Regions from separate parts of the Sporosarcina sp. P25 genome, predicted to be linked through region 2. Evidence: riboswitches for the same ligand, from Rfam matches in the RefSeq annotation. Region 2 holds a riboswitch; the other holds the start of a gene.

Region 1 (15,957 bases), on a different contig from region 2:
GTGCCGAAAGATAGTCGTATTTCGATCAATGCAGAAAGTATTGGAGCATTGCTTACATTGGTGGAAAAAAACCCTTCTATCGTTCAAGTAGTAGAAACTAATTTAAAAGAAAAGACCGACGAAGGCATGTTCTCCATGCGCATAACAGGAAAACGATTCGGCCTCTTCCCGCGCTATACGATCAATCCGACGGGCTATATTCTCAAAGTGAAATCTATCGGGGAGGAAACCGTCCTGTCAATTCATGATACAGAGATGGGCTATATCAAAAAAAGTAAAGAACAAGCAGAATTTGGCCCGTATATGGCAGGGATATATCCAATCAAAATGACGACCACTTTGAATGATGAAAGCGTGCGCGAAGAAATTCAAGCAAACGTATTCGGAGCGAAGCAATCGGTTCATCTCGCTTTTGATTCGATCAAAGAATTGGCGATCGCAACCAATACGGAAACCGACAACGATTTGCCAGTCGTGCAAAACGACGTCGTAAAAGAAGAACCTGTCGAAACGGTAATTGTCAAAGAAGTGATTAAAGAAGTACCAGTTGGCGGTTCAAACGACCATTTCATCATCTCGTACAGCGGTGATGTCTTCCTCGATACTTCCGATTTAAAAGGACTGTCAAAAGATGATTTACGTTTAGCGCGCAATGAAATCTATGCACGGCACGGCTATGTATTCAAATCAAAAGAACTGCAGAACTACTTTGGCTCACAGTCTTGGTACGAACCGAATCCATCCTTCGATGGAAAAATGACCGAGTGGGAGAAGCATAATATTGAGTTGATTAAATCACAAGAATGAAAGAAGAGCAACCCGCGAAGTCAGCTGACTTCGCGGGTTGCTCCTCTTTTTTGTGGAGTAGCGCGGTCACAAGCTAACTCAGCTAGCTTCTTCGTCATCCCCACTCTCGCCTTCTACTACAAACTTCTTCATAGCCCTTGCTTCATACGTCACCCAGTCTTCATCGGGCTTGTTGATCAATTCGTCCAAAATCGAAACCGCTTGTGCCTCTTCACCGAGCTGCCACAAAGCACGGCTTTCCTGAAGACGAATCCCTTCTCGGTAAGGTGATTCCATATAATTCACATCTTGTTCTTTACGGAATGCTTTCGCGACCTCCACGACATCTTCATACTTCTGCTCGCGTAAATAACTCGAAGCTAGGAAGTACGATGCATCGTCCGTGAAGTAATCACTTTCTTCCGTGCGCACAGCGTATTCTAAATACGCAACAGCTGCTGGGAAGTCTTCCTTTACGAATTGCCTATAGCCTTCATTATAATACATATTCGCTGCTTCATTTGAAACGAATGCAAGCTCCGTTTCTTCTTTTGGCTCTACCACTTCTACTCTTTTTTCAACCGGCTCTTCTTTCTTAGACACAGTCTCCGTAATAGCCGGTTTTTTCACCGGTGCTGTAGTGGGTGACTCCGTAGCGGTTTCAGGCTGTGTCAGTAGATTCGCTAGTAACCAGACGAAAAATACTAACAGCACGGTCGCAATACTAGCGAATAGCACTACCGCCTCTTTTTTCAGCTTACGTTTGCGCCTAGGTTTAGGAACCGGTCGTGCGATATCTGGACGTGGAGGTTCTGCCGCCACAGCACGTTTGATAGTCGGATCGTCGAGTACATACAAAGGTAGCCCCGCCGTATAACGAGATAAAGTACCGCTTTCATAACGCGCCAACAAGACCGTTTTCATACGATATAATTCAATCGGGACGGGCAGTTTTCCTGCCAGTTGAATCGCGTGATCAATAATATGTAGTGCGTTTTCACCAAATCCTAGCTGAATTTCCGACACTGCATGGTTGTATTCATCGATGACCTGCGTATACGTGTCCCAATTGTCGGTAATCGTTTGCTTCAATTTAATGGCATGTGACTCGTCGCTATCTAGTTCCTTCAGGTAAGCTAATGCCACATGCAAATTTCCGACCTTACTCTCAAGCAACGCTTTATGCCACAGAATCTGCTTGCGGCTAACATTCAACTTTTCCAATTCCCGTATCGTATCAAGTGCCATCGTGTAACGTTTCTGTCGTATCTCTTGTTGCATTTGCTGAATTAGCATAGGAACGTTAGTAAATGAACTCATTGAATCACCTCCACCTACTAAACGGGCGTACGTAGTGACTCACCCATTGATCAATTGTTATGCTCGTCATAAACGTTCCCCCTTTTACGAAACCGTTTTCACTAGTGCATCTTGAATGACTTGACCTTCTATTGAAAAGGCTCTGCGGAATACAGCCGCCACTTTAAAACGCTCGATCCCTTGTGCTTCTTCTTCGGGTATAGTGCCAACCGCTTCCATATAGCTTTCATCGAAATACTCATCGTACACCGGTAACTCTGTTATACCGATTTCTTCAAGTAAAAGCTGCGCTTGATCCATCACGGCATCCAATTGTGCAAGTAAATCGACAGATGCAGGATCAACCGTTTGACGCACGTCTTCAAATAAACTAAAGATTTGCACCGCGCGTTTTGCCATTTGGACGCGGTCTTGCAATGCTTCATCTTGCAAACGCGTGATGGCCTCATCAACGGGCAAGACGGCTTGATTGCTCTCCAACAATTCTTCTAGGGAGCGAAAACTCGTCGATGTAAATTGCTGAAATTGTTTTAAATCTTCTTGTGTGACGGGCTTCTCGATAGGATCTACTTCGAAATCTTCAATCGTAATTTTCTCCAACTGTAATAATTCTTTATCCAATATGCGCTGTAACTCTTCCGGCCTGTTATTCGCGGACTCATGTATAGTACTCATCGAATTCCCCTTTTCAGAAAACTTATGTAATGCATAAATCAAGCAAGAAAAGCCCAGTTTACCCTTAGGCTATTATACTGATAAGATAGCACTTTTTGGAGGCTAACACAATACTGGGCAGTGAATTGTCGAAGGAATGAGGCGACTTTCGTACACTTGTTGACCCATTGTTGCACGAAGTGGCATCGATAGACAGAACATTCATCTAGAAATGTTAAGGTTGCTATTTCTTCAGATAACAAGTAGAGTAGGGATTAATTAAACTTTCACTTATTTCGATAATTTCGGAGTAAGGATAGAGGCGCAAAAACCATTAGTACACAATCAGAGAATCATGAGGTTCTGTGAAGATTGTGGAAAGGGGAATTTGCCGAAGCGGCGAGACACTCATGATCTCCAAGCTGATTCTGGACTGAACAAGTGCAGGATTGTCATATAGGAAACTATATGGTGGGCTATCTCGTGCAAAGAAATAATTCATTATTTCAACGCAACAGCGAGCCCTCGTTGTTGCTTTTTGCGTTCAATTACGTACCGCCCCCACCTCTATGTTTTTTAATAAAATGATAGGATGTGGAGAATAATGAATTTCGGATCAATTATGACAGCGATGGTTACTCCGTTTGATGAAAGAGGAGACATCGATTACCCAGCAACACAAAACTTAATCAATCACTTACTAGCCAATGGAACAGACGCACTAGTTGTCGCAGGTACGACAGGAGAATCCCCTACTCTTACTGCACAAGAGAAAGTAGAACTATTCAAATTCACTGTGCAAACCGTGGCAGGTCGCGCGCCAGTTATTGCAGGTACAGGAACAAACAGTACAAGAGAATCCATCGACTTGACGATCCAAGCAGAAGAAGCTGGCGTCGACGGAATTATGCTTGTCGTCCCGTATTATAATAAGCCTTGTCAAGAAGGATTGTACCAGCACTTCAAGACGATTGCACAAACGACTACATTACCAGTCATGCTGTATAACATCCCAGGACGTAGTGCCGTGAATATGTTGCCCGAAACGATTATCCGATTGGCTAACAACGTATCGAATATTACGTCTGTCAAAGAAGCAAGTGGTGATCTAGAAGCCGTTGCGGCGATCATTGAACATACCGGAGATGACTTCTTTGTCTACACAGGTGATGATGCGTCTACACTTCCTGTACTCGCTATTGGCGGCACAGGCATTGTGTCGGTTTCTGCTCATATTATAGGAAATGAAATGCAAGAAATGATGCACCACTTCAAGACCGGCAATACCAAGCAAGCTGCTACCATTTATCGTGGCCTATTGCCGATCATGCAAGCGATGTTCGCTGCACCGAACCCTTCTCCTACAAAAGCCGCGCTGAACTTGACGGGCGTACCGGTTGGTGGCGTTCGTTTACCGATGATTGCGTTGCCTGACGAACAAGTAGAATCGTTAAAAGACCTTCTAGCGCTTCGAAACCAATCCGCAATCGGCCTTTGATCCATATATAGAAACCACTTTAAGCTACTGCGAGTCGACCGTATGATATGGTCGTCTCGTAGCAGCTTTTTGATTCATTCGATACGGTGCCAGGTTCTACGATACGGTACCAGGTACACACACAATTCGAACACAATTCGGCTGTGATACGACACAGTACCAGGTCCTCACACAATTCGAACTCAATTTGGCTGTGATACGATACGGTACCAGGTCCTCACACAATTCGAACACAATTCGGCTGTGATACCGACACAGTACCAGGTCCTCACACAATTCGAACACAATTCAGCTGTGATACGATACGGTACCAGGTCCTCACACAATTCGAACTCAATTCACTCAGGAATTAAATTCTTCTACTGTAACAGCTGCAAAAATTCAATTCTTCAAACCTATAACGTTATTCGTACGCACTTTCCATTTTCCAAAATTCAATTTCACTCTTTTGACCAAAATAAAACTTCTCCACTATACTCAATATATTCACAAAATAATAGGAGGAGAGGTTAATGGCAAGACGTAAACGGAATTGGAGGCCGAATGCAAACTACCATGTCGTCATGCGTGGCAATAACCGACAGAACATCTACAACACGGAAGATGATATGTGGCATCTGATGCGATGCATAGGCCATGCATCTATCTATTATCAATTCACAATTTTCGCGTTCTGTATCATGACCAATCACTATCATATTCTACTTCAATCTGAAGACAGCCTATCTAAAATCATGCGGCATATCAATCGAAAATACAGCGATTATTACTCTAAACGTTATGGATATATTGGACAACTTTATCAGGGCCGATATTATTCTAAAGAAGTAAAATCTCCATACGCAATGCTCGCTGTAAGCCGCTATATTCACCGCAATCCGATCACAATAAAAACACCTTTGGTCAAGCATTTGGCTGATTATCCATTCAGCACATTCCCCTACTATCACTCTTCTGCACCGTCACCTTATCCGTATCTAGATACATCAAAACTCCCACACTGCCTACCTCAACCATTCGAGAAAACTACAGAAGCCTACGTGCATTATTGTTTGATGGACATAGAGGATATTTTGAACCGCCAGAAAAGTAAGGACATTCTAGAAGCGTTCCCTTAATCTCAATATAATGAAATACCAAAAGACTTCTAATGTACTGGATTAGAAGTCTTTTGGCGCGATACACTGGGTTGTCTGAATAGTTTAGAAGTTGTGTGGGGACCTGGTACCGTTTGCGAACACCATCAATAAATCCCCATAATCCCAAGCGCAATCGCAGGAATCAATGAAAGCATAGGGAACACTATCGCGATCACACCCATCTCTCTATACGATTCCTTGTGGGTCATACCTGTCACAATTAAAATCGTCAAGATCGCCCCGTTGTGAGGAAGAGAATCCAATCCACCCGATGCAATCGATGCAATGCGGTGAAAGGCTTCGGGCGCAGGACCCGTAGTGGTTGCAATCTCATAGTAATGCGAGCCTAGTGCTTCTAATGTGATACCAAGACCACCGGAAGCTGACCCTGTCGCTCCTGCTAAAACGTTTACCGCAATGGCTTCAGAGATTAAAGGGTTTGCATTGATTCCTAAAATCGCGTCGCTTAACTTTTCAAAGCCCGGAACGGATCGTACAATCGTTCCGAATCCTACTGCGGCACTCGTGTTGATCATCGCCATAACAGAATCGCTCGCTCCACTGTTTACGGCTTTTGTGAAGCCTTTGAATTCTCTAATAGAAATGAGTAAAATTAGAACAATGCCCGTTGCCAAGGCTATGACAATATCCCATTTTAAAAAGTTCAATGTAATAATAACAGCCAGTAAAGGTAATAACGAAAGTATGATATGTGGATAGTTCGTACGTGGTTCAGCATTCAAGTCCTCTTCACGTTCTTCGAAAACTTCCCCTGCTTCTCTTAACACTCGTACTCTACGATTCAAATACAATATGGAACAGACAATCATGAACGCCGATGAAACAAGTCCGATAATCGGAGCCGCTGCCGCCGTCGTATGAAAGTACTGTGTCGGGATCAGATTCTGAATTTGCGGTGTACCTGGCAATGCCGTCATGGCGAATGTCATCATCCCCGCTACAATCGCTCCTGGAAGAAGACGTCTGCTAATATTTGCTTCACGGAACATATTCAGAGCCAATGGATAGACTGCGAATACAACAACGAACACACTCACACCACCGTAAGCCAATACACTTGCTGCCACAATGACACCAATGATTGCACGCTCTTTACCAAAAACGCGTGAAATTCCAATAGCTACTGAATGGGCCATTCCGCTGTACTCCATCAACTTCCCAAAAATTGCCCCCAACATAAATACCGGAAACCATTGCTTTGCAAAGTTAACGAACCCTGTCATATATGTATCCGTATACGCGTCCAATAAGTTTAATCCACCGAATAATGCTACGATTCCTGCACAAATCGGTGCAATCCAGATGATCGACCAACCTCTATAAGCCAATACCATGAGTAACACTAAACCTATAAATATCCCTAACATACTACCCCTCCTCCAACTGACTATGTACTATTCAAAATAAAACGACTTTAATTTAGAAAAATAGCAGGATCGGAGTTAAATATTCACTACGATCCTGCTTATGGTCAATTAACTACTTGGGAAGTCGAAATCTGTTTTGCTTTCATCATTATAAGAAGTATCAAACCATCTCTCAGAAACGGTTTTGGTTTTCGTAAAGAAGCGAACCGTATCCGGACCAAACATTTGCCCTTCACCAAATCTGGAGCGTTTCCATCCACCGAAGTTATGGTAACCAACTGGAATGGGAATCGGAACATTTACCCCTACCATTCCCACTTCGATTTGATCCGTGAACGTCCGTGCAGCGCTTCCACTGTTGGTAAAGATCGTCACGCCATTACCATATTCGTGCTCATTAATTAGATCAATCGCTTGTTCGAGCGTATCTACCCTAACCACGATTCGTGCAGGACCGAAGACTTCTTCCTTGTACACACTCATGTCTGTTGTTACATGATCAAGCAACGTTGGTGCTAAGTAATAGCCTCCTTCATCCGCTACTTTAGGATTTCGTCCGTCCACAGCTAGGACGGCTCCTTCTTCTATAGCCAAATCGATGGATTTCACTACACTCGCTTTTGCTTCAGCACTGATCACAGGTCCGAAATCTGCTTCTTTGTCATCGAACTTTCCGACTTTCAGTTCATTCACTTTTTCTGTTAGCTTGGCAACAAATGCTTCAGCTGTTTTCTGACCTACAGGAATCGCAGAAGAAATTGCCATACACCTTTGTGATGCGGCACCGTAAGCTGCGCCAAGGAATGAATTCACCGCTGTATCGATATCCGCATCCGGCATGATGACCATATTATTCTTTCCGCCACCAAATGCCTGTACACGCTTATGATTTTTTGTTCCTTTTTCATAAACTGCTTCAGCTACCGGTGTCGACCCTACAAAGCTAACAGCCATAACGTCTTTATTCGTAAGCAGGGCATCGACAGCTTCTTTATCGCCATTGACCACATTCCAAACACCAGCTGGCAATCCCGCTTTAGACCATAGCTCCGCAAGAATTAATGCAGAATGAGGAACCTTTTCTGAAGGTTTCAGAATCATCGCGTTACCTACTGCCACCGCCATCGTACTCATCGCGACAGGTACCATTACCGGGAAGTTAAATGGTGAAATACATGTTACAACACCTAATGGCTTGTGCATGGAATACGAATTGATTTCTCCCCCCACATTCACCGAGTGCTCACCTTTTAACAAGTGTGGAGCACCAATCGCAAAGTCCACCGACTCGATACCACGTGAGATTTCACCTGCTGCATCAGAGAGCGTTTTTCCGTTCTCTTCACCAATTGCATAGGCCAATCGATCCGTATTTTCTACAAGTAGGGCACGGAACTTGTGAAGTACTTCCATTCGTTTTCCAACTGAAATCTTAGACCAGTGCGTAAACCCTTCTTTCGCTAGCTTCACGACCTCATTCACTTCTTCTGTTGAAGCCAATGGCACTTTTGCAATCCTCTCTCCAGTGGAAGGATTAAAGACATCTCCAAAACGTCCACTCTTGCCTTCAACCTCTTCACCATTAATAAAATGAGTTAACGTCTTTACATCTGTTTTTTGCATAGATCTATTCCTCCTAATTTATAATGAATTCTCTTATACGTTTTGCTTTTGATGATTCAACTTGTCTTGAATCATCAAATACGAAGAAGACATATCTTCATGAGCATGACCCTTTTCTACTTCTTCTTCATAATATTTAATCAGCTGCGAAGTAATCGGTAGCTCTCCGTTAAGTGAATCTGATACATGTTTCGCAAGCTTCAAATCTTTTAATAATAATGAAGTCGTGAATGCACCTTTATTGTACTCATCCTGTGAAATATACGTCTTGTAGTTACGCGTAAGAATTGTACTCGCGCCCGAACTGACGTTAACGATGTCATAGACGATATCCTGATTAACACCCGCAAGCTTCGCTAGTGAGAGAGCTTCCGCAACTGCTTGATTGTGGATACCCGCCATCATATTATTGATGAGCTTTACAATAGTACCAACACCCGGATCTTTTCCTACATGAAATACATTCGATCCAATAGCTTGTAAATGAGGCAGTACCGATTCAAACGTTTCTTTTTCGCCACCTACCATAATGGATAACGTAGCGTTCACCGCACCACTGACACTTCCACTTACCGGCGCGCCCAAGTATTCAAGATTTTGTTGCAATGCCTCTATTTCAATTCTCCTGTTCAGCTCAGGTGAAATCGTACTTAAATCCACTAATACTACTGGCTTCGTAGCACTATTCACAATTCCCTCTTCACCTAAATACACATTTTCCGCAATAGCAGGAGTAGGTAGACTGGTGAAAACGAGATCCACTTCCTTGAGTAACGAAGCAGTGGTAAGACCCACATGCCCCCCTAATTCTCCAAAGCTCTGTTCCGACTCTTTATTGATATCCAAAGCGTAAACGGAGTAGCCTTTTTTCAATAAATTACGCGCCATCGGGAAACCCATATTTCCAAGCCCAATAAAACCAATCTTCTTTTCATTCGCCATACATATTCCTCCTTTTTAATTCGCTCATAAAAATGTAAGCGTTGTCATTAACAATAAAAAAATATAGAAACCTAACAATTTGTAAACGATTAATAATTACATAATGATCCTTAATTTATTTCACATACCGTAGTCACATACTACAGTCACTCAATAGTATCTAGAATTATCCAATTAGTCAACCCATTTTCTAAAAATTTTAAATAAACCTGCTAACATGGTATCCTGTTAACAAACATGGTAAAGGAGGAACAGAACATGATAGAACTTACACCCCGTCAATTAAAAGCGCAAGAGACGAAGAAAAACCTCCTAGAAAAAGGCCTAGAGCTTTTCCATGAAAGAGGTTTCGATAATGTAACGGTAGAAAGTATCGCAAAAGCATGTAACGTTTCCAAAGGGGCATTCTACGTTCATTTTAATTCGAAATATGATGTCTTCTTAGAAAAATTTAAAGATATCGATGAATTTTATCTATCATTCATTCCTAGCATTCCCGCTGATCTCAAGGCTTCAGAAAAAATTCTTCTTTTTTATAAAGGCCAAATGACGTATTTAAGGGATGTCTTAGGAAAAGATTTCATTCATACGATTTACACAAGCGCACTGGCATTAACGATAGATGATGAACACTATTTAACTGACCAAAATCGCCAACTGTATCAAATCATTCGCTCTTATGTAGAAGAAGGAGTAGAACGAAATGAGTTTAAACGAGAGCTTTCGGTTGATGAGATTTCAATGCTCGTCACACGTTGCATGCGCGGAACGATCTACGATTGGATCATTTTTAGAGAACGTCTGGATCCTGTAGTAGAAATTCACTGTATTACTTCCGTAGTGTTAGATGGACTAAAATGTGATAGTGAATGAAATAAATCTTTTACGAGAGTGTAATGACAGAACAGACTCCCTTTACTGATCGCTAGCTATTTCACCGTAAAGATCTATTGTTTCTTTCACGCACAACAGAAACCACTCGAATGCATTCGGTTTCAACTATAGTAAATTCCAAACACCTTCTACCGATTTTTATGGAAGGTGTTTTTACTGCAAGTTCGAAATACATTCTCCCTTCATTCAGTCCCGTGCACATGTATAATTTTCAAGCTATAATTAACTAACACAACGTAAAAATAGATATCTCATGGAGGCTCTAATGTTTAAAGACGCATTTATTCATACACTCATACAATTTGAAAACGATAAGAAATGGATGTCTGTAGCGAATTGGATGAATGAAAACTTTTCGGTCATCCAATCAGATAAGACATTGCTAGAAGCGGCTAAAGTTTTGAAGGAATTGAAACTTGAATTTCTTCCAGTTGTCGATTCACATCATAAACCGATTGGCATGATGACTCCAAACCATATACTGGAAGAATTCGTCAGTGGCCGTGACAAACATATGTTGCTCGAGACGATGTTCTTCACGCAAGTAGCTGAAATAGATGAGCAGTCATTGTTGAGTGAACTCCCTTTTCAATCCGACAATCCGGCTGTCTATATGGTGAAAAATCAACAAGGTATGCTCACAGGCCTCCTAACGCAAAAAGAAATCTTCAAAGGGCTAACGGCACTGATGGAAAGCTATATACAAAATGACAAAGTGACGGATATTTTATCTGTTATTCTTGAAAAAGCGTATGAAGGTATTGCGGTAGTCGATGAAAATGGGATCATCATCGAATTCAATGAGGCATATAGCAAATTCACAGGTGTACCTAGATCCGAGGCAATGGGAAGGCATGTAACAGACGTAATTGAAAACACGAATTTACATGAAACGGTCCAAAAAGGCATTCCGGAAAGAGGCGTTCTACAAAATATACAAGGGCAAGACATGGTCGTTCACCGAATCCCTATTTGGAAAAATGGCAAAGTAGTCGCAGCAATCGGCATGCTCATTTTTGAAGGGGTTTCGGACATCTACCGGATCTATGAACGATTGCAACTGCAGAAAGTCATGGCCGATACAGAACTTCCTCCCCTATCATCAGAAGGCTTTTCGAGTCTCAATCAAATTATCGGAACGAGTGAAGCGATATCCGACTTGAAAAGAAAAGCGCGGACTGCTGCACGGACACAAGCTGTCGTTTTACTATCAGGCGAAAAAGGCACCGGGAAAAAGGCATTCGCAGAAAGCATTCACTTATTAAGCCCACTCGCATCAAAACCATTTACGATCATACACTGTACGGTAGAGGTCTTAAAAAACGTGGACGAACAGCTTTTCGGCATGCATGGAATCCTCACTTCCGGTAACGAAAGCACACTCTACTTACAAGATATAGAAGCATTATCTATGACTTTACAAATGAAGTTACTGGACTGTTTACGACACGCTCCAGAAGGCTTCCCTGTCCAACTCATTATTTCTTCTACACAAAATTTATATGAATTAGCCGAAAGTGATGCATTCAGCTCCGAGTTATATGCCCAATTAAATCCGTTGCAACTGACCATTCCTGCACTTCGCAACAGGAAAGAAGACATTCCCTATTTACTGTCACACTATATGCAGGAAATATGTTTCAGACATAAAATACCCGAGAAGTCTTTTACCACTTCGGCTGTGACGTACTTAATGAATTACGAATGGAAAGGCAATATCGAAGAATTGATTGACGTGCTAGAACACTTAGTCAGCACGGTTCATTCCAATAGCATCGACGTAACAGATTTACCCCAACTAATCGTGGATGGACAAAATATCCACACATTGGAAAATATCAGAGAGAAACAAGACGCAGAAGAAAAAAAGATGATTATCGATTTACTAGATAAAACAGACGGCAATAAATCAAAGACCGCTGAGCTGCTTGGCATCCACAGAACGACGTTATACAAAAAAATGAGAAAATTTAATATTTGACTAGAGTGTAGCCTTAATGCTACACTCTGTTTATTAATAAAAGTGTAGCCTAGACGCTACACTTTTTTATTACTGTTTTAAACGTCCTACTTTATTACACGTATTATAATGTAAGGAGCTGACCTGATGGAAACTTGCAAAACGTTTCAAATGCCACCCACCATACTGTACCAGCAAAATTCATTTGCACAGATTGGTGAAAAAGCTGTACATCTCGGTAAGAAAGCACTGATCATCAGCGACCAAATCATGCAGAATCTCGGATACGTAGAAGAGTGTCAGCGTGAATTATTGGAACACTCTGTTAAAAGTGTAGTCTTCCTTGGTGTAGCTTCAGAGCCCAATGACCAATATGTAGAAGATGCACTTCAATTATATCAAGATGAAACATGCGACTTGATTATTTCATTAGGTGGCGGAAGTTGTATCGACACGGCGAAAGCAGTTGCAGTAGTAGCGACTAACGGTGGAAACATCGAAGACTACGTAGGCATGAAGAAAATTGCACAAATAGCACCTGTACCCCACATCGCGATTCCAACTACTGCAGGAACCGGTTCAGAAGCCACAGACGTCACCGTCATCACGAATTCAGCAACAACAGTGAAAATGATGATTAAACAGCCTGCTTTCATGCCGAATGTAGCCATCGTCGATCCATTGCTGACGCTCTCTTCTCCTCAAAAAGTAACAGCAGCGACCGGCGTAGACGCACTGAGTCACGCCATTGAAGCATACATATCTAAAAAATCTCATCCGATGACAGATATGATGGCATTATCCGCAATCAAGTTAATCTCAAAGAATTTGTATCAAGCATTCACGGACGGTCAAAACATCGAAGCTAGAGAAGGTATGTCACTCGCTGCGCTTCAAGCTGGAAGTGCATTTTCCAATGCATCCGTTTGTTTAATCCATGGAATGTCTAGGCCCATTGGTGCCCTATTTGATGTGCCACACGGTTTCTCGAATGCGATGCTTTTACCTGCTATACTGGAATATAGCAAAGATGCATGTATTGATAGATTGGCAGACATCGGCCGGATCTTTTCTTCCGAAGCAGAACAAGTATCAGATGAAGCTGCCGCAGAAATCGCTGTACAATCAGTGAAGGATTTATGTAAAGCATTAGCTATCCCGAATCTTGAACAATGGGGAATTCCACGTGCAGAGTTTGTAAGCGCTATCAGTAAAATGTCTACAGACGCGATCGCCAGCGGAAGCCCTAGCAATAATCCTAAAACACCCTCAAAAGAAGAAATCGCAGAGCTATATCAAGTATGTTATGAATACCAATTTTAATAGAATATGTAATTACACTAGGAGGCCATCTATATGACAACAAATTCAACAGTAACAGTACAAAACTATATTAACGGTGAATGGGTATCTGCTACGACAGACCAAACAGAGCCTGTATATAATCCTGCCACTGGAGAAGTCGTCGCACACGTACCCATCTCAACAAAAGAAGATGTAGATCGCGCAGTACAAGTAGCTAGCGAAGCATTTGTTACTTGGAAAGAAGTACCCGTTCCACGTCGCGCACGTATTCTATTCAAATATCAGCAACTATTAGTCGATCACTGGGATGAACTCGCTCGAATTATCACAGTCGAAAACGGAAAAAACCTTACTGAAGCGCACGGTGAAGTACTACGCGGAATTGAATGTGTAGAATTTGCCACAGGAGCCCCTACGTTGATGATGGGTGATAACTTGCCATCCGTCGCATCAGGTTTGGAATCTGGAACCTATCGCTATCCAATCGGCGTCATTGGCGGAATTACTCCATTCAACTTCCCGATGATGGTGCCATGCTGGATGTTCCCGATGGCAATCGCAACAGGAAATACATTTGTACTCAAGCCGTCCGAGCGCACACCGATGCTAGCAAACCGCTTAGCTGAACTACTCGAAGAAGCCGGATTACCTAAAGGGGTATTCAATATTGTGCACGGAGCACACGACGTAGTAAATAGTATTCTAGATCACGAAAAGATCGCCGCCATTTCATTCGTAGGTTCTCAGCCCGTTGCAGAATACGTCTACAAACGCGGAACAGATAATCTAAAACGCGTTCAAGCACTAGCGGGAGCAAAAAATCACTCCATCGTCTTAAAAGATGCGAACTTAGACAATGCCGCCACACAAATCATCAACGCAGCATTCGGTTCAGCCGGAGAACGTTGCATGGCATGTTCAGTCGTCGCTGTTGAAGAGGACATTGCAGATGAATTTGTTGAAACATTGCTCAATCGAGCAAATGAACTCACAATCGGAAACGGTTTGGACGAAGGAATCTTCCTTGGACCCGTCATTCGTGACACGCATAAAGAACGTACAGAACAATACATCGCGACTGGTGAAAATGAAGGCGCAACAATGGTTCGCGATGGTCGCCTAGACAGTGCAGCTAAAGAAAAAGGATACTTTGTCGGACCTACGATCTTTGATCATGTCACGAGCGAAATGAAGATTTGGCAAGACGAAATTTTCGCCCCTGTCCTATCGATCAGCCGTGTGAAAAACTTGGATGAAGCGATCGACTTATCGAATAAATCCAAGTTCGGTAACGGCGCATGTATTTTCACAAGAGACGGTGGAAACGTACGCAATTTCCGCGAAAATATTGACGCAGGAATGCTCGGATTAAATATCGGCGTACCTGCACCTATGGCCTTCTTCCCATTCTCCGGTTGGAAAGATTCCTTCTATGGCGATCTTCATGCGAACGGTAAAGACGGACTGAATTTCTATACACGTCAGAAAGTACTTACGGGGCGTTGGGAATAAGTAAAAAATCATCGAAGTGCGTTACCCGATACAGTAAACTTCTCTTTCTCACTAATGAAGTGACAGATCCAAATTAAAACCGAAATCAAAAAAGGCAAAGAGAGAATTTCTATAAACTCTCTCTTTGCCTTTTAATAAATTGCAACATATTTACACAACTCCACAAACCCAGCTCGTATCATATCGTCAATCTATACATATTTGAGTATCTACCTGAACTGATTACTAAATTAAAAATAACTAGTGTGAATTCGGTAGCATACCGTCTTCACACTAGTCATTAACATGTTTAATACGTTTTAATCCAGTTTATACGTCTTCGTTTCTAGCGTTTTATTCGTCTCGCTATAGGCTTTTATTGTAACTGTGCTACCTGCTTTTAGATTATTAAACGTATGGGTAAACTCATTCCATCCTGTCAGACGAAGTGGAATCCCGTTAATCTTGACCGCGTGGACTTCAGGTTTTGCGGTAATTTTGAAGTGATGCAAACCTTCACCAGAAGTATAGTGTATGGTTTCAATAGCTGCTAATGGATCCGTTACTTCAAAAGGCATAGTTGTTTTCTTACTCAACGTTTCACCTTTCGTAGAGCGAATTTCATCTGACACTTCTAGCTGATATATCTTTCCAGATACGTAAGATGTTCTTGGTGTTATTTTAATCGTCCTACCATCACTTAATAACTGTACGGAAGCAGCATGCTTTTTACTGCCATCCATTATATAAATGTTGGCTTCGGTTACAGAGCCCGGTTCAACCTGTTGGCTGAACTTAATACTCCATGATTTCATAGCATCATGGACTGATTTAGATGGGAATGACTTTGCTGAAGCGGCAGGGACAATGACCAAAGTTACCAAGCACATCAGTACTGTCGATAAAAAGAATCGTTTCCACATTTTCATTAATCTTCACCTTCCTTAATTGGTTGTT
Region 2 (15,957 bases):
ACTTTAAAAAAGAAAAGCATTTAACGATGGCAGGAATGATGTTGCGTATAGCCTGGATTTATCGTAATGATGAAAACCGTCAGAAAGAAATGCGTTATCTGGAAATATCACGTGACCTGTACATAAAAGCATTTTCTGAAGGTGATTATATGGGAACACAAATGTCTGAAACTCGTGTGCAATATATAATTGCAGAATTATCTTGGCGCATCCATGATCGTGAAGAAGCCATACGAAACTTCTCACGTGTAATTGAAACGCAAAAAAAATCGACCGAACCTACAATAATCCAAATGGCGAAAGATCGATGGCAAGAAATCCGTGATGAAGAACCCGCACATAAAACGAGCTGAATAAGTAAAACCGTGCAAAGAAGGTCATACTTCATTGCACGGCTTTTTTATTTAATGAAATTAAAAAACCTGTTCTACTTCTACTACGCCTGGTACTTCTTCAAGTAATGCACGTTCAATACCCGCTTTTAATGTAATTGTCGAACTAGGGCAAGTTCCGCATGCTCCTAAAAGGCGAAGTTTCACTATACCTTCATCGATATCCACTAGTTCGCAGTCCCCTCCGTCTCGCAAGAGGAATGGGCGCAATTTATCTAGCACTTCTTTTACCGGCTCATATAATTTAATATCTGTTGTCATTGTAATCACACTCTCCTTTCCTTATACTTATTATAAACTGCCAAGCAGAAAAAATCCAATAATGAATCGGAGGTTTGAGTAATATGTCACAATCCCCAGTAACAATCGAAGTATATGGTGCAGAAATCGTCTGTGCCAGCTGTGTAAATGCACCATCTTCTAAAGATACGTATGAATGGCTACAAGCAGCGATATCAAGAAAGTACCCTGAACAACCGTTTACTATTACGTATATTGATATCGACCAAGATTTAGCAGAATCCAGGCAGCGTGAAATTGTCGAGAAAATTCGTGAAGACGAGTATTTTTATCCACTCGTACTGATTAATAACGAAATGATTGGAGAAGGTCATATTCAACTGAAGCCCGTTTTTAACGCATTAGAAGCACATGGTTATCAAGCACAATAAATAGAGAAAATGATAATTGGATGTATTAATTGAGAACAATACATTCATTGAAGTGGTCGTTCTACATTGAACTGACCGCTTCTTTTTTGTATCCAATTAATGAAATGCACTATCAGGGCTAAAGAAAAAGCCACTTCATGGAAGTGACTTGCAAATAGTTGAGTTACCCGTTGTGCCATTTGTACATCCATAGCAAGCCAGATTTCATTAAACGTGCAATTCTTCCTGTTACGGTACGGTCTGCTAAGTACGCAAATCCTTGCTTCTTTCCTAATGAACCCATAAAGCCTTTTAGTTTCAGCTCTGGCATTTCAGGCATCAACGGTTCACCTTTCCAAGTAGAGCGTAAAACTTGAACGATTTGCTCTCCTTGTACTTCTGCCAACTGAGCGCTTGGTGCGTGTGTGAGCGCGGCAATATCTCCGACAACGTAAACGTTTCGGTAACTTGGAACTTGGTGATATTGATTGAGTACGATACGGCCTGAACGGTCTTTCTGAATGACTAAATCATCCACCACCTTGCCTGGCTTAATACCAGCTGTCCAAACTACTGCATCTACATCAATTGTATCTTCATGGTTATACAGAATATGTTCGCCTACTTTAGTAATGTTGGAATTCGCAACGACTTCTACTTCGTTCTCATCAAACCAACCTTTTACGAAGTTACTCAATCGTTCAGGGAAGTCACGCAAAATACGCGGGCTACGATCGAATAATTTAATTTTCAAATCGGGACGACTCTCACGTAACTCACTCGCTAATTCAATACCGCTAAGTCCCGCACCCACGATTCCTACGGTTGCGCCATCGCCTAATCCGAGTAACGTTTGATACGTCCGACGGGATTTCCCAATCGTTTGGATACTTAGCGTATGTTCAGCTGCCCCAGGCACGTTGTGGTAGTTATCTTCACTACCTAGTCCGATAACTAATTCGTCGTATGCAAGTGCTTGTCCGTTTGCCAACAACACTTGTTTTTCTTCGAGCTTAATTTCTTGAATCTCGCCTTCTACTACTTTCAATTGATCATGAATAGGAATGGCGACGCGGACTTCGGAGTCAGAAACGGTTCCTGCTGCCAATGCATAAAATTCTGTTTTCAAACTATGAAATAACGTTCTATCGACAAGTGTAATTTCAATATCGCTTGGTAATTCTTTATTTAACAAACGCAATAAAATTCTCATATTACCATAGCCGGCACCTAGTAAAAGTAATTTTCTCATAATGTTCTCCTTCTATGTCTATTTTCTCGTGCATCTCTATTTGTTATTATAGCAGTTTGTGATAACTTTCACAATATGTCATGTTCATTGACGCTTTTGAGAAAAAAGAGTACCATTTCTAGTAGGCGAGGTGAGAAAGATGAATCCCATCGTGGAATTTTGTATGAGTAATTTGGCAAATGGAGCCTACCCCGTATTTGAAACGTTGGAGCGCGATCCAAACATCGACGTACTGGAATATGGCTGTTTGAGCTATTGTACGAAGTGTAGTGATACGTTGTACGCGATTGTTAATGGTGAACTTGTCGAAGCGGATACTGCGGATGAACTGACGAAGCAAATTTATCAGTTTATTGAAGAAAATCCACTTTTTTAATAAAAATAAAGTCAACAGGATGTCTTGGAAGCTACTGCGCTTTTAAGGCATCTTTTTTGCGTTTCAGATTGAACATTTACAACAAAAAAGCCATCACAAGAAGCCGTAGCGGTACGGCTCCTTAGATCGCTTCTTAATTACTTCAGCCAATCTGCAAGTGAATGCAGCAAATAAGTAGGTTGTTGTGCCTTCTTTAACACTTCTTTCATAGGTGTGACTCCGGTTGCGACATACGCCGTATCTATACCATAGCGAATACCCGCCATAATGTCCGTATCATAATTATCGCCGATCAGAAGCATTTCTTCTTTCTCGTACCCACCTTGCTGTCGGATGAACTCCAGCATATGCGGCTCTGGTTTTCCTACGATAAGCGGCTTCGTATCAGTCGCCGCTTCCATCAACTTTAGAAAAGAACCGTTAGCTGGTACTAGTCCTTTTTCGGTAGGGAATTTGATATCTTGATTGGTACCTAAGAAATGGGCACCGTTACGTATCGCCAGACAAGCATCCGCAAGTTTATCGTATGTAATCTGACGATCGAGTCCCATTAACACCACATCAGGATTCGTCGTAGTGATTGTGATATTTTCAAGTTCCAACGCTTCACGCAATCCTTCTTCACCAATCATCATGACGTGGGCGCCATCATAATGCAGTTTGCAATAACGAGCCAGTGTGGTAGCTGAATTTATGATGAAATCCGTTTCTGTTTTCACTCCAAAACCAGCTAGTTTCTTCTGTTGCGCAGTGCGTGTCAAGGCAGCGTTATTCGTAATGAAATACGTCCCCTTACCTTCAGCTTGGCATGCTGCAACGTAATCTACAGCTTCTTGGATCGGTTCACTACCGCGATACATCGTGCCATCCAAATCGAAGCAATACGCGTTATATTGGCCCATCATTCTGTTGGAAGAAACGCCGAAACTGGACCTAATTCATTCGTTAAGTAGTCTCGAACTTGTCCTGGGAATTGTTGTAGTTCATTAAGCGTTTCTCGAATGGATAGGACTACTTTATCTGCATCGACTTCCACGAATTGGCGGACAATCATTGGACGTAATGAAATAAAAGCTTTTAATGGAATAGCTTGTTCAGATTTTATCACTTTTTCATCTTCAAGAATATCGATAATATCGTCGTAACTTCCAGGATCACGCATGATGAATCCGTCGATCATAGAATTTCCTACGTCAATGATTCCTTCAATCAAGCCATGTGCAATTCGTTCTAAAGCCAACTTATTTATATCGCTTTGAAGCCAGTTTGTTTCCTTTTCAAAAATATCGATTAACTGCTCCATATACACTAACGTTTTATTGATTTGATTTTGATCTACAAAATACATAATGTTCTTCCTCCTCATATACTTCATACTTCTATCTTACCATATTTATTGCAAAACGAATGAAAGCTCCGAGCAAATTTGCCCGAAGCTTTCCTTTTTATTGTTCTATTTTTGGAGTAGATGCCGTTTCAGGTGCTGCTTCGGCTACAGCTTCCACTTCTGTTTGTTCTGCTTTTACTTTCCCAATCTTTTTCAAGATAAAATAAGCACAACCGAAATTACAGTATTCATAAATATAATCTTGGACAGTGCTGATTTTCGTTTCATACGTGGATTTGGAATTACGGTCTTCGAAAAAGCCTTTTAATCGTAATTGTCCATATCCCCAGTCACCCAAAATAAAGTCATACTTTAGCAGTACTTCGCTAAAGCGTTCGTTCAAGGCTTCTTCATTAAACCCATCGCGAAACTCTTCTGCAATTTCATACTGCATATTCTCTAAAATAACCATTCTCTGCTTCACTTCCATTTAACTGCTCGCTTGTCCTTCAAGTTTCAGCAGTTCGTCACCTTGGCGCTGTTTTTCTTTAGCCGAAGCATTAACTTGCTCGTCTGCGTGGTAACTTGAACGCACAAGCGGCCCCGCCTCACAATGAGAGAACCCTTTAGACATTGCGATTTTACGCAATTCACCAAACTCATCAGGCGAATAATATTTTACCACTTTAGCGTGTTTTTTTGTTGGTTGCAAGTATTGACCAATTGTCATGATATCTACGTTGTGTGCACGAAGATCATCCATTGTCTCAATAATTTCTTCCACTGTCTCTCCGAGTCCTACCATTAAGGAAGATTTCGTCGGGATCTCAGGATACATGTTTTTTGCACGTTGAAGTAATTCCAGTGATCGATCATATGTTGCACGTGCACGAATTCTCGGAGTTAACCGGCGTACTGTTTCGATATTATGATTGAGGATATCTGGTTTTGCATCCATCAGACGTTGCAAGTTTTCTATGTCTCCACCCATATCCGATGGCAGTACTTCAATAGAAGTAAATGGATTTTTCCTGCGAATCGCACGAATGGTTTCCGCGAAAATCGCAGATCCTCCATCCTTCAAGTCGTCACGTGCTACAGCTGTGACAACGGCATGTTTCAAATTCATCAATTCAACTGATTCTGCTACGCGTTCCGGTTCAGCGGTGTCAAGTTCGTTAGGTAAACCTGTTTTAACTGCACAGAAACGACATGCCCGTGTACACACAGCCCCTAAGATCATAAAAGTAGCTGTACGTCGCTCTCCCCAACACTCGTGAATGTTCGGACAACGTGCTTCTTCACATACGGTATTCAAGTTTTTTTCGCGCATTAATTTCTTTAAACCTGTATAGTTCTCATTGGTGTTTAGCTTAATTTTCAGCCAATCCGGCTTTCTAACATGCTCAGATTTTCTTCCTGTTTCAGGTTTGCATGACAACGCTACCGACTCCATTCTGTTGATAGATTCTACTCATGTCAATGTAACATAAATTCAGATAACCTTCAATTATAGACAGCATTTGATATGCACTATAAAGACGAATTCTGCTAGAACAGCTCCACTGGTGAAACAACTGAAAGGAGCTCATGCCAACTCACAACAAAAAACACTTGCAACCAAATGTCCGGTTACAAGTGTCCATCGTTTACTATTCGATTTTGAATTTCTTTCGAAACTTACTGAGGATCGTAGCGTAAAAGATGCTAATAAATAGACCGCCCCAGATGATGGTCACACCGAGTAGCATCATGAGAATTGCAGAGCCGCTCATTCCTGTATCCATTTATAGCCCTCCTTTATCTTCTTCATAATCTGATACGATTCTTGTGTTGTCTTTCCATTTTAATGAGGTGAAAACGATCGACATCACGAATGCCCCAATTGCTACCGGCCAGCCAATCGTCCATAAGAACGATGTAGGATACCCTTCATAGTTTTCTGCAATATTGTCTTTAATCAGGAAGAATAACATCGTACCCAATACTAACGGTGTGATGAATGATAACGATACTTTCCACCACCAGCCAAGACGAATATCTGATACTGCATTCGCATGCTGTTCGAACAATCCGAGTTTTCTGAACACCCAAGCTAGTAAGATAACTTCCACTAAACCGATGACCGCGATACCAAATTGGTTGATGAAGTAATCTGCCACGTCTAGGAAGTATAACCCCCCGTTCGTTGCATACAGCATGGAGATGACTGCTGAAAGTCCAATACCGATCGTCACCGAGCGACGTCTTGAAATATTGAATTTATCTGACATACCTGCAATGTACGTTTCACAAATCGAGATGAGTGATGTGATACCAGCAAGTGTCAGTGACAGGAAGAAGAATGCACCGAACAGGCCATTTAATCCTGGCATTTGATTAATAATTTCAGGGAACACGACGAATGCAAGCCCTACACCTGCAGTAGCTACGTCTGCTACATCTACTCCTTGATTTGTTGCCATGAATCCTAGTACGGCGAACACTCCGATACCTGCCAGTAACTCGACAGAAGAGTTAGCAAAACCTGTAATAAAGGCGTTATTTGTAATATCCGATTTCTTCGGTAAATAACTAGAATACGTGATCATAATTGCAAACGCGATCGATAAACTAAAGAAGATATGTCCATACGCTGCAACCCATACACGGGGGTTCAGTAACTTATCGACATCTGGTTTAAAGAACGCATCCAGTCCAATCATGGCTCCATCAAGTGTGATGGCACGGATGACGACAAATAAGAAGAGTAGGAAAAGAACAGGAATAAATATCCGATTCGCCAACTCAATCCCTTTCTTGACGCCGCCAATTAAGATGATGTAACAAATCACCCAGACAAGGAGCAATGGTAGTACTACGCCTCCAACGAGTCCTCCAACTTCCCCAGGGTTATCGGCTAAGCTCAGAACGTCTCCAAAGAAGAATCCTTCCGGGTCTTTTCCCCACGATAAACTAAATGAGTAGACGGTATATTTCATGGCCCATGCAATGATTACGGCATAATAGGTAGAAATAACGAAGGATACAAAAATCCCCCACCAACCTAGAAACTCAGCTTTTTTACCATTCAAACGGAAGAATGATAGTGGGGCTGATCCACGGTATTTATGACCAATCGTGAATTCCATGATCAGAATCGGAATACCAGCTGTTAAAAGTGCAAATAAGTACGGGATAAAAAATGCGCCGCCGCCATTTTCATAAGCGACATAAGGAAAGCGCCAAATGTTTCCGAGTCCTACAGCCGATCCCACCGCAGCTAGTATAAAACCTGCTCTCGTTCCCCACTGTGAACGATTCTCCATACAACTTCACCTCTCTTTTGTTATTTTACAAAACTTTCACCATTCAATTTATTCTGACAACTTTAGTTCTGTATATTTAGTATAAACAGCCCAATTAGAGATGTCAAAACAAATTTAGACTAAGAATGAAGTAATTATCACTCTTAGTCTAAAAGGGAAACTATGCTATTTGTTCTGAGCGTTTCTTACCTTTAGTGCTCAAATACGTAAATAAAACTATCAGAGTAATAATAACAGCTACTAAACCGATCCAGACAGAACCAGTCACTCCGAGAACGATGTACCCAATTGCAGCTACACCAGCTGCGACAAGCGCATAAGGTAACTGTGTGGATACGTGATCCATATGGTTACAACCCGCTCCAGTAGAAGAAAGTATAGTCGTATCAGAAATCGGTGAACAGTGATCACCAAATACCGCGCCTGCAAGTACTGCCGCCAATGCCGGTAATAATAGTTCAGGTGCTGCATTGACCATGATCGTACCCGCAATTGGCATCAAAATACCGAAAGAACCCCATGAAGTGCCTGTCGAGAACGCCATTAATCCTGCTAATACGAAGATCAATACCGGAAGGAAAGTGACAGGAATATTCATACGCTCTACCATCGTAGAAAGGAATAGACCTGTATCGAGGGAAGCGATTAGTTCAGTCAATCCCCAAGCGAAAATCAAAATAAGAATAGCAGGCATCATCGCTCTCACTCCGCTAATCAATGCACGGCCCATCCATGATACACTTGCAGTTTCGTTCTTTTTCATTTGTAGAATATATAACAACATAGCTAGCAAAGTAGCTGTAACACCACCAATTACTAGAGAGAACGGTACATCAGTATTTTCAAATATTGCCCAAATATCGAAAACGCCTGCTTCTTTATAGCCCGTGAAAATCATCATGCCGAGTGTCACCGCAATTAACGTCAAGATCGGCGCAACCAAATCGCGAACTTTTCCATGCGTATGCTCAGGGAATTCTTCTTTCAACTGACCTGGGATTTCTTTACTTGGGTCATATAGTTCACCTTTGTTCATGGCGCGATCTTCATGCTTCTTCATCTCAAAGAAGTCATTATTCGTCCAAGCAAAGAAGAAGACCATGGACAATGTCGCAATGACATAGAAGTTCATCGGTGCCATCAAAACGAATGCAGTTAATGGTGAATAGCTCACCGCTGCCGTCGTACCTAAAATAAGCGCAAGTTGTCCAATCAAGAATGCGCCCCAGCTTGAGATGGGCGACACGACACAGATGGGTGCCGACGTAGAGTCGATGAAATAGGCCAATTTCGCACGAGAGATTTTGTGCTGATCTGTAATTGGTCTTGCAATTTGTCCAACTGCCAAAGCATTGAAATAGTCATCCACAAAAATTGCAATCCCAAGCCCCATCGTCAACAGCTTGGCTCCACGTTTTGTACGGATACGAGTAACTGCCCAACGTGCAAAAGCGGCGCTTCCTCCGGATAGACTGACGAATGCCGTAATGACACCTAGTAATAATAGAAATAGCATAATAAATATATTGTATGTATTAAGCCCGCCATCCCAAAATGAAACTGTCATGGCCTTCCATATACCTTTCAGTGTCTCAAATGGAGCAAAGTTCGCTAAAAGTAAAGCCGCTGTAACAATTCCCGCTCCTAATGATAATAATACTCTCCTTGTCACTAACACCATCACGATGGCGATAATAGGAGGCAAAATAGAGACCCATGTTCCGATCATTGTAATTCCTCCTCTTTCTAGTTGCTAGATGATATCGAAATGCAGAAGATCTTTCGAAGAGTGGAAAGCAGATACTATCTTGTAATTCCAAAATTTCCCGATAAAAAAGCCAACCCCACAGGCAGTAGCATACGTGTAGGAGTCGGCCAGTCAATTGGTCAAAGCAAAGTATTGAATAAATCGCAGTACAATTGGCAACTGTAGCTCTCCATACATTTATCGCTGTATGACAGTGTCATTCCTCTTCGAAATGACCCCAACTTGAGAAGTTGACTCTTCTCAAACTTCGGCATTGCCTCCTTTCGCTCGCGGTCATAGATGTCACTCTCTCGCCAGGTACTCATAAACAATGCAGCCTCTACGTAAGTCTCGATATTCTTCTATACTTAGTGTAGCAATAATCGACATTGTTCACAACACCCATTTACTCCGTCTTCTCAAGTGGGACTTCGATTTGTGCTGGCGTTTGCTCTCCTTTCGAATAGATTTGAGGTACTTTCCCTCTAATTAATCCCATTGCGATAGGAATTTCCTGTTCTACGACACTCTTACTTGTCGCTAGCGGAACTATGATTTGTACATTCACTTGCAACATCAGATTCACTTCTACATACGCATTGTTAATGCCGAATTCCCGTATATTTGTTTCAACGTTCGCATGTACATCACCCACGACATGAAAACGTATAGGGATTTTCGGTCCCAAGTTACCGATTAGCGGTATATTCGTCGCTTGCCCAAGTGGAACGAAGAACACGATACCTTGTTCTTTTTGCATGCGATCTGGATTATACTCGAGATCTCCGAGTGGCGGTAACATATCCAAATCTCCGCCTTCAGCACGCTCTAGATGATCTTCTACGAGTTGATGAATTTCTGACATGACTTGGCTGATGATTTCTGCGTTAAATTTAGTCGTCACCGTATCTGTCGTATTATCGGGAATATTTTCGATAATTTCATTAACATCGTAGACACTCGTGGACCGATTTTTAATAGCTTGACTGATAACGTGACTAGCTATTTTCTGCGTTTGCACTTCGGCATATTGTGTATAGATTGGCGTTAACTGTTTATTGACCGTATAGAAAAATATCGCCACTCCCACCAAAATAGTCGGGATGACAAAGCGCAGTATAGTTTTGCCATAATTAAATTTCTTTGGTCGTTTCTGATTCGTATAAAACCGCATGAAAACGCCTCCTACTTCACATTATGCGAAATAAGAGGCGGACATAACTAGCGCTCATTGAAATATTTTCTTCCATACCAACCGAGAATATCGCGAATCATTTCTGGCATGATATATTCTTTTTTCGCTTCCTTTAATAACGGATAGAAAAAGCCGAACGTGAACATATCAAGTGTGGCCAACGTATACATTTCACCAGGCTCCACCAAACGATTGCCTGCAAATAATTTTCCGTCCATGTTGCGGTATAAATGTTCATGTATCATGCTACCCATCAGCGTACCACGAAATCCTAAACCTCTTATCGGAAGTTCTGTCCACTTTGGATCAAGTGACTCCTCGTAGATCGTCAACAAATCAGCACCATCCAGATGGATAAGGCAAGGATTGATAGGGTGTGGCAATAAAGAATGCAAATCCCCTTTCGTCACCCACCCTTTACCTAAACTACCAAGGAAAATCCCTGCATTGAATAGTGCACAGTCGGCATCGAGATACGTAAGTAATGCGCGACCAAACAGCGACGATAATGGACTATCTCCTGTTAAGCGCTGTGATAATGGTGCAGGATTATAAAATACTGGAGCTTCTAGAGCCTCTTCTCCTTTAGCAAATAAGCTATTCACTTGTTCAATATCCGCTTCTGACATTTCCATCATCTGTGTTGGAAAAACCTCTGCTTTCATATGAACGACTTGACCTGTCATACGGTCTACATCAACTTGAACATGACCGACATAATGACCAAACTTTTCTGCTGCCGCAAGTAATGTGTCATCGATCCATTCACCATGTTGTAATAAATGATGCGTGTGTGCACCTAAAATAACATCGATTTCCGGACATTGCGCAGCCAAAAGACGGTCTTCATTGATGCCTAAATGCGAAAGACAAACGATGACATCGCATTGCGGACGCAAGTTGCGTGCCATTTCCTGCAACGCCGTGTGCGGTTCGCCTACGCTCCAGCCAAGTTGTTCATAAAACGCGTAGTATGGCGCCGTGGCACCTATGACACCGACGCGCACACCTTCTGTAGTCTCAAATACCTTGGACGTTTTCGCCCAGTACGGCAGCTTACCATCCAGTTCAGTCAAGTTGCAGAGCATTACATCAAAGTGCGCGTCTTCATATAATCTATTCAGCGCTTCCTTAGACATGGTGATTCCTTCATTATTGCCAATCGTTACTGCGTCATATCCTGCGTCGTTTAATAATTCGATATTTCCTTTACCTTCTGTTCCTTCGGTAAACGGATGTGACCGATCAATATGGTCTCCAATATCAAATAGAAAATAAGACTCCCCATTGGCTTCCGCTAGTTGCTTCCGCTTTTTAAGAAAGTGATGAATTTGCGGCCAATTTTCGAAATGACTATGGATGTCATTCGTATGATAAATATGAATCGTCGCTACTGTTTCCTTCATATGTGTCAACCCCAAATCCCCTCATAAATGGAATGTAGTCCAAAGACGAGTAAAATGATGCGTATGACTAAAACTAATGTCTCTGATTTCATTTTGCTATTTAAATAGGCTCCGAGCATTCCACCGAAATAGGCTCCCGGCACAACAGGAATCGTATAGAGCCACGGCACATGACCGAGTGAAATATGCGAAATCGAATTGACGATTGCTGATAAAAATACCATCAGCATGGATGTCGCGACAGCCACATGTGGCGGGAACAAGAAGAGTAAAATCATTGCCGGCACGATCATCGTACCGCCACCAATTCCGAATAACCCCGATGTAAATCCAATGAACAACGCCAATAGGATAGCAAACCAAATTGGGTATCCATAGATATGCGTTTTACCTTGGGGATCAGTAAATTTGATCTTTTTTCCGTTGTCCACAAACCATCTAATCGGTTTCAAATATTTCCTCGTTAATAACAGTGTAGATAAAACAATGAGCAATATACCAAAATATAAATTAAATGAAGACAAACTTACGCTTTTATTGACTAGCGCACCGAGTACGATCCCAGGTATACTCGCAGCGAAAAATAAAATGGCACTACGATAATCAATTGTCTTTACTTTCATATAGGACAGTGTCGATCCAAGTCCGTTCGCAATCATCATGATGACCGACAAGCCCACTACACTTTGTGGTGTAATATCAGGTATCATTCCTAAATTTAATCCGACAAATAATGTGACAGGAACCAAAATTGTTCCGCCACCCAGGCCAGCAATCGAACCGATAATACCCGATGCTAAACCAATGAAAGCAAGTACAACAAACTCCATTAGTGATCCTCCTCAAACAAATCCATTTGCTTGGTGAGAGGCTGACCGTATTCTATGTTGAGTAATCCTGCAAATTGTTTGGCGTTTTTCGCGGCATGCTGGCCGGAGTTATTATTAAAGATGACAAATACTTCTTCTGTCTGTTTCTCAAGATGTTTAACGATTTCACTCATACTCTCTAACTCTTTTTCATTGTAATCATAAAGATAGCGAACTTTACGCCATGCCTTACTATCTCCCATTGTATTGACCCATCCTTTATCATTGCGCCCGTGGAGACGTAACAGCACTTTCGGATCAGTCGCAACGGGGACTAGAGGCACACTGCCGTCCCCTACTTGTGGCTCATCACAAACGACGTGGATGATGTGCAAGTCTTTTAGAAAGTCGAGTGTTTTTTCTCGATAAGCTGGAGAATACCACGTTTGATTGCGAAACTCCACAGCAATCGGTAACGGCTGTAATTGTTCATGCACATAGCGAATGCGATCAACGTTTTCCTTCTTGCAATCAAACCAAGGCGGAAACTGTACCAGTACCATCGCGAGCTTCCCCGCTTCAACAAACGATGTCATCGACAGTTTAAACAGCGAGAACATCTCTTCTTCAGAATCATAGGGTAACTTTCCCCGCTGATGACCTGTAATGCCTTGATACGCCTTCACGATGAATTGGAAATTAGCAGGCGTTTCCTCTGTCCATTTATCCATGACTTTCTTTGATTGTATAGCATAAAACGTCGAATCTAGTTCGACGATTGGAAAGTGTTTACTATAGTCAAGTAGTTTTTTATTTGCGACTGTATTTTCATTATATAGGCTCGGATGGTCTCCCCACCCTGTCAGACCAACATGTATCATGGAAAGACCTCCTCTTATTATCTTTAGCTTAGTGTATCATATCTTATGTATTTTTAGAAAAACCGTACTTCTTGACTTGATTTTACTATTCTCTATATTTCCTAGGTTCCGATCAATTGTATTTCCAAGTAAAAAGCGCCTCGAGATAGAATTCTCGAGACGCCTCTTTACTATTTACCCTTGCCACGCATTCATTCCACCACGTACATTCGTTACATTCAAGAATCCTGCTTTTTTCAGTTGGCCTGCTGCATTCGAACTACGCATGCCACTTTGACAGATGACAATAACTTCTTGATCTTTCTTCAGCGTTCCCATTTTATTCGAAAGCACATTCAATGGGATATTCTTAAATTCCTTTATATGGCGTCCTTTATATTCAGCCGGTGAACGCACATCGATAAACTGGACGTTCTGTTCTTTTATTCTAGCTTTTAATTGTTCAGTCGTGATTGAATGCACACCTTTTGCAGGCTTCATTCGCCAAACGACTAAGCCGACGATGAGTGCTATGACGATCCATCCCATAATGCGTACCTCCTTTAGTGAGTCCATTCTATGATGACGAGAATCACGCCCATCACCGCAAACGCTATGTTGCCGATACAAAAGCGCGGAAATAATTTCTTTTCCATTTCTTCTGTTGATTGGATTGTACAGCTTCGGTTGAATAAAATCTGCTGGAATTTATTCATGCATCTAGTGCAGCGTGAATACTTGCTGGATCAAAGCCGATAATCCACTTTCCATTCAACTGAGTTTGCGGAACGCCCATCTGTCCTGTTAATTCCACGAGACGTTCTCCCGCTGCAGGATTTGTAGAGACATTGATCGTCTCATAAGGCACATGGATTTCATCAAGATAATTTGTCATCATCGTACAATAAGGACAAGTAGAGGATACATATACAGTTGCTTTTTCATTCATATGAAAAACTCCTTTCCATTCGTTTATACATGTAGTATATACCCCACTAGGTATAAAATCAATCAATTGATTCTTAGACGCGAAGGTGTTTGTCTTTAAAGAAGAGCAGGCTACTTACTTCTTTAACCGAATGCAAACCAAATCTATTCACAAACACTACATATCAATAGAAAAAACAAGCATGTCTGAATTAAACCATACTTGTTTTTTCATGATTCTATGGACGTTTTAATTTTACGCAATATTCTTATCTGCTCGCTGTATTCACTCTATCGCCTACCAACTTATCCTTTGCTTCACTATACTCTTTGGCTAATTGTGCAACATAATCTTTTGTCGGTTGTACTTTATCGATTATACCGATTCCTTGACCACAGCCCCAAATATCTTTCCAAGCTTTTTGGCCTGCATCTCCGCCAAAATTCATTTTACTAGGATCACTTTCCGGTAAGTTATCTGGATCTAAGCCCGAAGCACGAATGGACGTAGCTAAATAATTTCCGTGTATTCCAGTGAAATAATTACTGTACACAATATCATCCGAAGTTGCGTCTACGATTGCCTGTTTATATTCTTCAACTGCTCTCGCTTCTTCAGTAGCGATGAAAGGTGACCCGATGTATGCAAAGTCTGCCCCCATAGCTTCGGCTGCCAATACGCTTCCGCCAGTCGCTATAGAACCTCCAAGTGCCAGTGGCCCATCGAACCATTCACGGATTTCTTGAACGAGTGCGAACGGACTTTTAGGACCCGCGTGCCCTCCCGCTCCTGCAGCGACTGCAATTAAACCATCTGCACCTTTTTCAATTGCTTTCTTTGCGAACATATTATTGATCACGTCATGCAATACAATTCCGCCATAACTATGGGCTGCCTCGTAGACGTCTTCTCTTGCACCTAGAGATGTAATAATGATGGGAACTTTATACTTCACACATAGTTCCATATCTTCCTGCAATCTTTCATTAGACCGGTGAACGATTTGGTTGATCGCAAATGGCGCAGCTGGTTTAGTAGGATTTTTTGCGTTGTAGTCAGCTAATTCTTCTGTGATCTCGATCAACCACTCTTCGAATTGGGCAACCGGTCTTGCGTTTAGAGAAGGCATAGAACCGATTACTCCTGCTTTACACTGCTCAATCACCGTCTTAGGATTACTAATAATGAACATCGGGGATGCGATCACCGGAAGACTCATACTCTTTTTCAATTCTACTAAATTCATCAGTAACACTCTCCTTTTGTCGTAAGCGCTTTCAAAATGTGTTCAATGTATTTCTGTAAAGAACGTACACTGCTACTCTTCAAAAATATTCATTCTTTGATACATGTATATACATGTATTTTACTTGATTTTTTTGAGTTGTCAATCATTTTATGAATGAAGATTCATTTTTATGTGGTTCAACTTTTAAATTCATCAATCACTTTCTGTAGTGACTCCAACTTCTTCAGTAAGTCCATATACTCTGATTTGCCGATAGCGCCTTCAATTTGTTCCTGCACTTGTGTCCAGATAGGAGTAGCCTCATTTAACTTCCCGTAGCCTAATTCTGTTATCGTGACTACTTTAGTTCGCGAGTCCTGTTTCGCTCTCTTGATCTGCACAAAGCCGGAATCATGTAATATGTTCAAGTTACGCGTAACAGTCGTTTGATCCAACAACATAATCTCGCCTAATTTACT

Evidence for each region. A riboswitch is a leader RNA that binds a small molecule or an ion and turns the genes downstream of it on or off. The one in region 2 is predicted to bind lysine.
Region 1: another riboswitch for lysine. It lies ahead of dapA (4-hydroxy-tetrahydrodipicolinate synthase); the one in region 2 lies ahead of CSV70_RS14005 (Na+/H+ antiporter NhaC family protein).

The regions. Positions count from the first base shown of each region.
Region 1 covers NZ_PDYV01000001.1:233,697-249,653, reverse strand. Annotated here, with positions in the region: gene CSV70_RS01180 (YARHG domain-containing protein) at 1-807, shown strand, start outside; gene CSV70_RS01175 (tetratricopeptide repeat protein) at 886-2,106, opposite strand; gene grpE (nucleotide exchange factor GrpE) at 2,191-2,781, opposite strand; lysine riboswitch at 3,070-3,247, shown strand; gene dapA (4-hydroxy-tetrahydrodipicolinate synthase) at 3,365-4,258, shown strand; gene CSV70_RS01160 (transposase) at 4,771-5,376, shown strand; gene CSV70_RS01155 (GntP family permease) at 5,502-6,785, opposite strand; gene CSV70_RS01150 (CoA-acylating methylmalonate-semialdehyde dehydrogenase) at 6,894-8,408, opposite strand; gene CSV70_RS01145 (NAD(P)-dependent oxidoreductase) at 8,442-9,350, opposite strand; gene CSV70_RS01140 (TetR/AcrR family transcriptional regulator) at 9,609-10,223, shown strand; gene CSV70_RS01135 (sigma 54-interacting transcriptional regulator) at 10,510-12,225, shown strand; gene CSV70_RS01130 (iron-containing alcohol dehydrogenase) at 12,352-13,527, shown strand; gene CSV70_RS01125 (CoA-acylating methylmalonate-semialdehyde dehydrogenase) at 13,561-15,021, shown strand; gene CSV70_RS01120 (Ig-like domain-containing domain) at 15,321-15,929, opposite strand; gene CSV70_RS01115 (hypothetical protein) at 15,945-15,957, opposite strand, start outside.
Region 2 covers NZ_PDYV01000020.1:27,002-42,958, forward strand. Annotated here, with positions in the region: gene CSV70_RS13955 (DUF2225 domain-containing protein) at 1-353, shown strand, start outside; gene CSV70_RS13960 (NifU family protein) at 414-653, opposite strand; gene CSV70_RS13965 (YuzD family protein) at 737-1,063, shown strand; gene CSV70_RS13970 (NAD(P)/FAD-dependent oxidoreductase) at 1,227-2,294, opposite strand; gene CSV70_RS13975 (YuzB family protein) at 2,434-2,670, shown strand; gene CSV70_RS13980 (TIGR01457 family HAD-type hydrolase) at 2,808-3,575, opposite strand; gene CSV70_RS13985 (DUF86 domain-containing protein) at 3,572-4,018, opposite strand; gene CSV70_RS13990 (YutD family protein) at 4,116-4,469, opposite strand; gene lipA (lipoyl synthase) at 4,488-5,453, opposite strand; gene CSV70_RS16355 (methionine/alanine import family NSS transporter small subunit) at 5,650-5,784, opposite strand; gene CSV70_RS14000 (sodium-dependent transporter) at 5,785-7,305, opposite strand; gene CSV70_RS14005 (Na+/H+ antiporter NhaC family protein) at 7,466-9,034, opposite strand; lysine riboswitch at 9,228-9,403, opposite strand; gene yunB (sporulation protein YunB) at 9,459-10,226, opposite strand; gene CSV70_RS14015 (bifunctional metallophosphatase/5'-nucleotidase) at 10,274-11,653, opposite strand; gene CSV70_RS14020 (sulfite exporter TauE/SafE family protein) at 11,659-12,483, opposite strand; gene CSV70_RS14025 (DUF72 domain-containing protein) at 12,483-13,343, opposite strand; gene CSV70_RS14030 (rhodanese-like domain-containing protein) at 13,518-13,871, opposite strand; gene CSV70_RS14035 (glutaredoxin family protein) at 14,035-14,271, opposite strand; gene CSV70_RS14040 (NAD(P)H-dependent flavin oxidoreductase) at 14,519-15,496, opposite strand; gene CSV70_RS14045 (MarR family winged helix-turn-helix transcriptional regulator) at 15,676-15,957, opposite strand, start outside.